DNA from 4 places in the Streptomyces sp. NPDC017993 genome. Region 3 is predicted to be linked to each of the others. Evidence: riboswitches for the same ligand, from Rfam matches in the RefSeq annotation. Region 3 holds a riboswitch; each other region holds the start of a gene.
The links. A riboswitch is a leader RNA that binds a small molecule or an ion and turns the genes downstream of it on or off. The one in region 3 is predicted to bind cobalamin.
Positions count from the first base shown of each region.

Region 1: linked by a shared signal. The riboswitch ahead of cobN (cobaltochelatase subunit CobN) and the one ahead of metE (5-methyltetrahydropteroyltriglutamate--homocysteine S-methyltransferase) in region 3 are both predicted to bind cobalamin.
Region 2: linked by a shared signal. The riboswitch ahead of ACH4FH_RS12430 (energy-coupling factor ABC transporter permease) and the one ahead of metE (5-methyltetrahydropteroyltriglutamate--homocysteine S-methyltransferase) in region 3 are both predicted to bind cobalamin.
Region 4: linked by a shared signal. The riboswitch ahead of thiI (tRNA uracil 4-sulfurtransferase ThiI) and the one ahead of metE (5-methyltetrahydropteroyltriglutamate--homocysteine S-methyltransferase) in region 3 are both predicted to bind cobalamin.

Region 1 covers NZ_JBIRGO010000002.1:392,991-395,182, forward strand. The annotation lists gene cobG (precorrin-3B synthase) at 1-489, opposite strand, end outside; cobalamin riboswitch at 614-746, shown strand; gene cobN (cobaltochelatase subunit CobN) at 871-2,192, shown strand, end outside.
Region 2 covers NZ_JBIRGO010000006.1:114,131-116,322, forward strand. The annotation lists gene ACH4FH_RS12425 (FAD-dependent oxidoreductase) at 1-531, shown strand, start outside; cobalamin riboswitch at 707-914, shown strand; gene ACH4FH_RS12430 (energy-coupling factor ABC transporter permease) at 944-1,657, shown strand; gene ACH4FH_RS12435 (energy-coupling factor ABC transporter substrate-binding protein) at 1,657-2,025, shown strand; gene cbiQ (cobalt ECF transporter T component CbiQ) at 2,033-2,192, shown strand, end outside.
Region 3 covers NZ_JBIRGO010000019.1:13,637-15,828, reverse strand. The annotation lists gene ACH4FH_RS29500 (3-hydroxybutyryl-CoA dehydrogenase) at 1-486, shown strand, start outside; cobalamin riboswitch at 657-877, shown strand; gene metE (5-methyltetrahydropteroyltriglutamate--homocysteine S-methyltransferase) at 1,040-2,192, shown strand, end outside.
Region 4 covers NZ_JBIRGO010000021.1:88,333-90,524, reverse strand. The annotation lists gene thiI (tRNA uracil 4-sulfurtransferase ThiI) at 1-918, opposite strand, end outside; cobalamin riboswitch at 1,071-1,290, opposite strand; gene ACH4FH_RS31115 (FadR/GntR family transcriptional regulator) at 1,551-2,192, opposite strand, start outside.

The DNA.
Region 1 (2,192 bases), on a different contig from region 3:
GAGCGCCGTCACATCGCCCCTGCCGTCGTCCAGGACGAAGAGGAAACGGCCGGAGAGCGCCGTCGCGGACGCGCTCGCGCAGAGCAGGGCGTCCAGCCGGCGGGCCCACAACCGCACGTCAGCCGGGGTGCGCCGGTCCAGACCCGCGAGCGGCGAGGCCAGGATGTTGCGGACGCGCTCATGGCGTTCCGAGGGCAGCAGGCCCGCGTCGCGCAGCAGCTCCGCCAGCTCCTGGCCGCAGTCGTCCGCGAGGCCGCGCAGTTCCACGTTGCCGCGGGAGGTGAGGGAGAGGTGGCCGTCGCCGAGGCGCTCCGCGGCGTCGGCCAGCGCGGATGCCTGGCGGGCGGTCAAGTCGCCTGCGGGCAGGCGGACTCGCGCCAGGCTGCCGTCGTCGGCGGAGTGCAGCCGCAGCGTTCCCGGGCAGGCGTCACCGCGTTCCCGGAGGGGCGGTGCGGCCGCAGCGGGCCGGAGCGAGGGGGAGGGCGGCATGGCGGCGAGCATACCGACGTCGGGCAAGGGCGGACCGGGGGAGGCGGACCGGGGGCGGGGCCCGCGCGGGCGGGCCCGGAGGCGCTCTCCCCCGCCCGCCACGCAGCCCTTACTATGCAGGTCGGTGGGTCTGCTGATCCGCCGGACGCCAGCGACGGCGCCAAGGGAGGAAGCCCGGTGAGAATCCGGCGCGGTCCCGCCACTGTGAACCCGGTCCACGGGTGAGCCAGGAACTCCCGCCGTCCTCCTACCGCCCGGGGCGCGGACCCCGAGGAAGGCCTGACGCCGCATGCTGCAATCTTCCGGGGGGCGGCCCCCGCGCCTCCGCGCAACCACCGGGCCGCAGGGCGTGACCCGTGAGATCTCGCGAGGTGTATCCCTGTGATCCTGCTGCTGTCGACGTCCGACACCGACCTGCTGAGCGCCCGCGCCGCCGCCGGCCCCGTGCCGTACCGCCTCGCCAACCCCGCCCGCCTCGACCTCGACGAGCTGCCCGCGCTGCTGGAGGGCACCGACCTGGTCGTCGTCCGTCTGCTCGGCGGCATCCGCGCCTGGCAGGAGGGCCTGGACCTGCTGCTCGCGCAGGAGCGCCCGGTCGTCGTCCTCACCGGTGAACAGGCCCCCGACGCCCAGCTGATGGAGGCGTCCACGGTCCCGGTCGGTATCGCGGCCGAGTCGCACGCCTACCTCGCGCACGGCGGCCCCGCCAACCTCGACCAGCTCGCCCGTTTCCTGTCCGACACGGTGCTGCTGACCGGCCACGGCTTCGAGCCGCCGGAGCCCGCCCCCAGCTGGGGACAGCTGGAGCGGCCGGACGCCCGTACGGACATCGAAGGACCGCTGGTGGCGGTGCTCTACTACCGCGCCCACCACATGAGCGGCAACACCGGCTTCGTCGACGCGCTCTGCGGTCAGATCGAGCAGGCAGGCGGCCGCCCGCTGCCGCTGTTCGTCGCCTCGCTGCGCGCGCCCGAGCCGGAACTGATCGACGCCCTGCGGCCGGTCGACGCGATCGTCACCACCGTCCTGGCCGCCGGTGGCACCAAGCCCGCCGAGGCATCGGCCGGTGGCGACGACGAGTCCTGGGACGCCGGCGCGCTCGCCGCCCTGGACGTACCGATCCTCCAGGCCCTGTGCCTGACCGGGTCGCGGGCCGCCTGGGAGGAGAACGACGAGGGGCTGTCCCCGCTGGACGCCGCCTCCCAGATCGCCGTCCCCGAGTTCGACGGCCGGCTGATCACCGTCCCGTTCTCCTTCAAGGAGGTCGACGAGGACGGGCTGCCCGTCTACGTCGCCGACCTCGAGCGGGCCGCCCGGGTCGCCGGCATCGCCGTGCGCCACGCCCGCCTGCGCCACATCCCCGCCGCCGACAAGCGCCTCGCGCTGGTGCTGTCCGCGTACCCCACCAAGCACTCCCGCATCGGCAACGCCGTCGGCCTGGACACCCCGGCCAGCGCCGTCGCCCTGCTGCGCCGACTGCAGGCGGACGGCTACGACTTCGGCGGCGAAGAGGTCCCCGGCCTGGTCTCCGGCGACGGAGACGAGCTGATCTACGCCCTGATCGAGGCCGGCGGCCACGACCAGGAGTGGCTCACCGAGGAGCAGCTCGCCCGCAACCCCGTCCGCATCCCCGCCGCCGACTACAAGCGCTGGTACGCCACGCTGCCGCAGGAACTGCGCGAGTCGGTGGAGGAGCACTGGGG
Region 2 (2,192 bases), on a different contig from region 3:
ATCGGTGTAGCCGACTTCGACAGCGGCATGTACGGCGAAACCTGGGGCCCTGGCCGGTTCTTCGGAATGACGCCCATCGAGCCCGGCCGCACCAACTGGTACGCCACCGTCCCCGAGGCCACCACCTCCCAAGAACTGCGCCGAATGTTCGAGGGCTGGCACGACCCCATCCCCCGGATACTCGCCGAGACCGACCCGGCCACCTGGATCCGCTACGAGATGCGACATCTGTTCCCCGCCCTTCCCGCCTTCGTCGACCACGGAAAGGTCGCCTTGGTCGGAGACGCCGCGCACGCCATGACCCCCAACCTGGGCCAGGGGGCGTGCACCGCGATTCTCGACGCCGAGGCCCTTACCCGGGCCGTCGCCGCACACGGAACGGCCGCCCTGCCATCCGCCCTGCGCACCTACGACGCGGAGCGCCGCCGGAGTGCTCAGCGGATCGCCTTCGCCTCACGGAACCTGCACCGCTTCATGTCCACCGAGCGCACCCGCCTGCGTGATGCGCTGATCCGTACGCTGCCGAGCTGAAGGGCGAGGAGAGCGCACAGAGGGCGTGGACATCGGATCGAGCTTGGTCATCGGACGGGGGGCAGCGACCCCCACCGAGAATGCCAGGCCGATCCCAGGGCAGCCCGTTTCCGCAGAAGCCGGGCTCCCCTGCCGCCGCTGCGAATGCAGGGGGTGAGCCTCGCCCGGCTCCACTTGTCACCGCACCCGACCTGGCACTACTGTCACCACGCCTTGGTGAACGGGAAATTCGGTGTGATGCCGGTGCGGCCCTCGCCACTGTGAATCGGGAAGTCCGACTCCGGCCCTCGCGGGCAGCCACTGGGTCCTTGTGATCCGGGAAGGCGGAGTCCGGGCGGTGGTACCCGTCAGCCAGGAGACCGGCCAAGGCACTTCAACCATCCACGAGGTGCTGGAGAGGGTCTGCTGAGCCATGCACATAGCCGAGGGATTTCTGCCTCCGGCGCACGCGGTCGCCTGGGGCGTCGCGTCGGCGCCATTCGTCGTCCACGGAGTCCGGTCACTGACCCGTGAGGTCAAGGAGCATCCCGAGAGCACTCTGCTCCTCGGTGCGTCCGGGGCCTTCACCTTTGTTCTGTCCGCGCTGAAACTGCCCTCGGTGACGGGGAGCTGCTCCCACCCCACCGGTACGGGGCTGGGCGCCATCCTGTTCCGCCCGCCGATCATGGCGGTGCTCGGCACCATCACCCTGCTGTTCCAGGCCCTTCTGCTCGCCCACGGCGGCCTGACCACGCTCGGCGCCAACGTCTTCTCGATGGCGATCGTCGGGCCCTGGGCCGGGTACGCGGTCTACAAGCTGCTGCGCCGCTTCGCCGTGCCTTTGATGGTGGCGGTGTTCTTCGGCGCTTTCGTCGCCGACCTGTCCACCTACTGCGTCACCAGCGTGCAGCTGGCGCTCGCCTTCCCGGACCCGAGCAGCGGATTCCTGGGCGCGCTCGGCAAGTTCGGCACCATCTTCGCGGTCACCCAGATCCCGCTCGCGGTGAGCGAGGGGCTCCTCACGGTGCTCGTGATGCGGCTGCTCGTGCAGTCCAGCAAGGGTGAGCTGACCCGGCTCGGCGTGTTCCTCGCCGGCAAGCAGGCCCGGGCCGAGAAGAGCGAGACCGAGACCGAGGCGGTGACCTGATGAGCAGGAACGCGAAGATCAACACCCTGCTGCTGGTGGTCGTGGCCGCACTGGCCGTCCTGCCGCTGGTCCTCGGCCTCGGTGACCACAAGAAGGAGCCGTTCACGGGCGCCGACGCGCAGGCCGAGACGGCGATCACCGAGCTCGACCCCGACTACAAGCCCTGGTTCTCTCCGCTGTACGAGCCGCCGTCCGGCGAGATCGAGTCGGCGCTGTTCGCCCTCCAGGCCGCCATCGGCGCGGGCGTCCTCGCCTTCTACTTCGGCCTGCGGCGCGGACGCCGCCAGGGCGAGCTGCGCGCACAGTCGCGGCAGAACGCCGAAGGCGCCGAGAGCGGTGCCGGGGTATCCGCAGCCCAGGGGGACTGACCGCCCCGTGCTGCCGATCGACGCGGCGGCGCACAGCAGTCGCTGGCGCCGCCGCCATCCCGTGGACAAGGCCGTGCTCGGTCTCGGACTCACCGTGCTGGCGATCTCGCTGCCGCCCTGGCCCGGCGCCGCCCTGGTGCTCGTTGCCGCCCTCACCGTGCTGCTGG
Region 3 (2,192 bases):
CTGGGCATGGCCACCCGGCGCGCCGACCACGTCCTCGGTCTGCACTTCTTCAACCCGGTGCCCGTGCTGCCCCTCGTGGAGGTCGTCACGTCCCTGCACACCTCACCGGCCGTCGCCGCGACGGCCGAGGAGTTCGTCGCCACGGCACTGGGCAAGACCGTGGTCCGCTCCCAGGACCGCGCCGGGTTCGTCGTCAACGCCCTGCTCATCCCCTACCTGCTGTCGGCGATCCGGATGTCCGAATCCGGCTTCGCCTCCGCGGCGGACGTGGACGCCGGGATGGAGCTGGGCTGCGCGCACCCGATGGGACCGCTCAAGCTGGCCGACCTGATCGGCCTCGACACGGTCTCCTCCATCGCCGCATCGCTGTACGAAGAGTTCAAGGAACCCCTGTACGCGCCGCCTCCCCTGCTGCTGCGGATGGTCGAGGCGGGGCTGCTCGGCCGCAAGACGGGCCGCGGGTTCCACACATACGACCGGGGTTGAGGGACCCGGGTCTGGTCGGGGCTGAGGGGCCGCGACTGCTGTGCTGCGGGGGTGCGGGACGCCTGACGAGGCTGTCCCGCACCCTCGCGCACTGTTATGCGTGCACGGCCCGTGTCTCTTGTCACCGTCCGCGATTCGGTCCGGGGTGTGCGCCCGCTGGTTGTCCCTCTAGGGTGACGAGTGCAGCTGGTTCGCCCCGTCCGCCAGGCGGGAGCGTCGCAAGAGGGAACCCGGTGGGAATCCGGGACTGCCCCGCAGCGGTGAGTGGGAACGAACGCCGTCATACGCACTGGGCCCGGCCGGGTCTGGGAAGCGACGGCCAGTAGGTGTCTCGTACGCGTACGAGACGGGCCCACGAGTCCGAAGACCTGCCCGTTGCCCGCACGCGACCGATCGCGTGCGGCCATCCCGGTGACCTCGTGGGCGGGTCGGCGTACATATCGAGCGGCATACGCGACGACATCACCGCGTGGTCCGCCCGGTCTGTCGTTCCCTTCGCGCTCTCGTTCCGTCTCCGGGACACCAACGAGACATCTTCGCGAAGGAGAGTTCCGTGACAGCGAAGTCCGCAGCCGCGGCAGCACGGGCCACCGTGTACGGCTACCCCCGCCAGGGACAGCACCGGGAACTGAAGAAGGCCATCGAGGGCTACTGGAAGGGCCGCGTCGACGCCGACGCCCTCCGGCAGACCGCGGCAGAACTGCGCCGTGCGAACTGGCAGCAACTGGCCGACGCCGGCATCCACGAAGTGCCGTCCGGCGATTTCTCGTACTACGACCATGTCCTGGACACCAGTGTCATGGTCGGCGCTGTCCCCGAGCGGCACCGCGCGGCGGTCGACGCCGACGCGCTCGACGGCTACTTCGCGATGGCGCGGGGCAACCAGGATGTCGCCCCGCTGGAAATGACCAAGTGGTTCGACACCAACTACCACTACCTGGTCCCCGAGCTCGGCCCGGACACGGTCTTCACCGCCGACTCCACCAAACAGGTCGCCGAGCTGAAGGAAGCACTCGCGCTCGGGCACTCCGCCCGCCCGGTCCTCGTCGGGCCGGTCACCTACCTCCTGCTGGCCAAGCCCGCTCCGGGGGTGGCCGCGGACTTCGAGCCGCTGACCCTGCTCGACCGGCTCCTTCCGGTGTACGCCGAGGTCCTCGCCGACCTGCGGGCAGCGGGCGCGGAGTGGGTGCAGCTCGACGAACCCGCCCTGGTCCAGGACCGCACGCCGGCCGAACTGAACGCCGCCGCCCGTGCCTACCGTGAACTCGGCGAAGCCACCGACCGCCCGAAGCTCCTGGCCGCCTCGTACTTCGGTCGGCTCGGCGACGCGCTGAACGTCCTGGCCAAGGCCCCGGTCGAGGGTGTGGCCATCGACTTCACCGAGTCGGGCGCCGCCAACCTGCAAGACCTCGCAGCGGCGGGCGGGCTGTCGGGCAAGCGCCTGGTCGCGGGCGTCGTCAACGGCCGCAATATCTGGATCAACGACTACGAGAAGTCGCTGTCCACGCTGGGCACGCTCCTCGGTCTCGCCGACCACGTCGACGTCTCGGCCTCCTGCTCGCTGCTGCACGTCCCGCTGGACGCCACCGCCGAACGCGACATCGACCCGCAGATCGCCCGCTGGCTGGCCTTCGCCCGGCAGAAGACGCGAGAGATCGCCGTTCTGGCGCGCGGTCTGGCGCGGGGCACGGAAGCCATCGCCGGCG
Region 4 (2,192 bases), on a different contig from region 3:
CAGGCTGTCGCCCGTCACCAGGGCCTCCGCACGGGTCCGGCCGGCCAGCGCGGAAGCGGCGCGGATCATCAGCCGCCGCTGCGCGACGACCTGAAGCCTGCCGGCCCCCGCGATCGCCAATTGCTTCTGCGCGTGGCCGAGCGCGATGACGTGCAGCCGGCCACCGGGCTGATAGCGGTTGAGTTCACGGGCGAGCGCGTAGGCCTTGTACACCGAAGCGGCGTTCGTGAACGGAGCGCCGGTGAAGTGGACGAAGTCGCAGCGCAGCCCGCGGCGCATCGCGCGGTAGGCCGCTACCGGAGAGTCGTACCCGCCGGAGAGCAGCACCAGGGCGCGTCCGCTGGAGCCGACGGGCAGCCCGCCCGGTCCCTGGTGACGGGTCCAGGAGACGTAGCTTTCCTTGCGGTCGATCTCGACCGAGAGCCGTACATCGGGATGGGAGAGGTTCACCGGCAGGTCCCCGAGGCCCTCGCGGATGCGGGCTCCCAGGAAGCGCTCGAACTGCGACGAGGTCATTTCGAAGCTCTTGTCCCGGCGCTTGACCCGGACGGCGAAACTGATTCCGGGCCGCTCGCCACGAAGGGCGGCGAGCCCGTCCAGAGCCGCCTTCTCGATGTCCTGCACGGTGCTCGGGACGCGCAGGGCGGGTTCGACCGAGTTGAACCCGATCACCCGGCGGGCGCGTTCCACGAGGACGTCCTGTGGGACCTCGCCGCCGATCACGGTGACGTTCTGGCCGGGCTTGATCCAGGTGGAGCCGCCGATGCCCCGCAGGGCGCCGCGGAGATTGTCGTGCAACCGCTCGATGAACAGGTGCCGGTTGCGGCCCTTGAGGAAGACCTCGCCATGCTTGAGCAGGACACAGGGCCCGCTCGGTTGAGGCGTTCTGGGGGAGGGGATGCTCGGTTCGCCGGGCACGAAACTCTCCTTCGCGAGTCGTCGTGAGGACCGGCACCGGGCCGTGAACGGGAGGCGGGTCCGGCCCGCGCACCACGTGCAAGGTCGGGTGAACCGCATCCTTCGCTCAGCGGCCCCGCTACCGGGTCGCCGTGGATGCGTGCGCGGTGATCGCACCCCGCACGAGCAGTGGCAGGTCTTCGGACTCGTGGGCACATCCCGCAGGACGGGACACCTACTGGCCGTCGCTTCCCAGGTCGGACGCGTACCCAGTGCTCGATGACGGCGGTCGTTCCCACTCACCGCTGCGAGGCAGTCCCGGACTCCCACCGGGTTCCCTCTTACGACACCCCGTCTGGCGGGCGGGGGTGAACCAGCTGCGGGTCCAGGGTAGACAAGGCAGCGCACGGCACATGCACCAGCCGGGGGTGACGGAAGCCACCGCCCGTCGCGGGCCCCAGCGGCTTGGGCGCGGTGGGTGGCCGGCCGGTATCCCCTGGCTGCCCGGCCTGCGGTCGCCCGGCGCACCGGTCCGCGGGTCTGTGGCGGTGCGCGTCAGCCGGCGCAGGCCGGCGACTCCGCGAGCCACGGATACGCCCAGGGGACGGACCGCATGGTCCGTCCCCTGGGCTCTTCACGCGTATGTGCGCAGGTCAGGGCGCCGCGTCCAAGTCGACCTCCAGGTCGTCCGTCTCCGTCCAGAAGCCCTCGTCCGCGTCCTGAAGCCGGGACGCGGCGTGCTTCATGTGACGGCGTACGGCAGTGCTGGCGGCCTGCGCGTCGCCGGACTCGATGGCCGCCAGGATCGCGTGGTGCTCCACCCGGACCGCCTCGATGAAGTCGTTCCGCCGCGCCTCGTTGGCCCGGGTGACGCGGATGCCGCTGCGCAGCACCTCACCGAGGTACCGCACGGTCGAGACCATCACCGTGTTCCCGGTCGACTCGGCGATCGACTGGTGGAACGCCAGGTCCTCGTCCACACCGTCACCGCCGGCCGCGACCGCCTTGTCGATCGCGGCCAGGGACTCCCGCATCCGCGCGATGTCGTCCGCCGTGGCACGGGTGGCCGCGAGCGAGGCGGCCTCGCCCTCCATGGCGCGCCGGACCTCCACGATCTGCAGCACCTTGGACTTGGTGCCGGAGGCATCGGCTTCCAGGTCGAGCGGACGAGTGCGCCGGGGCATGACGAACACGCCCCGGCCCTGACGCGGTTCGACCAGGCCCGCGTTGCGCAGCCGCGACACGGCCTCGCGGATCACGGTGCGGCTGACGCCGAGCTGCTTGACCAACTCGAC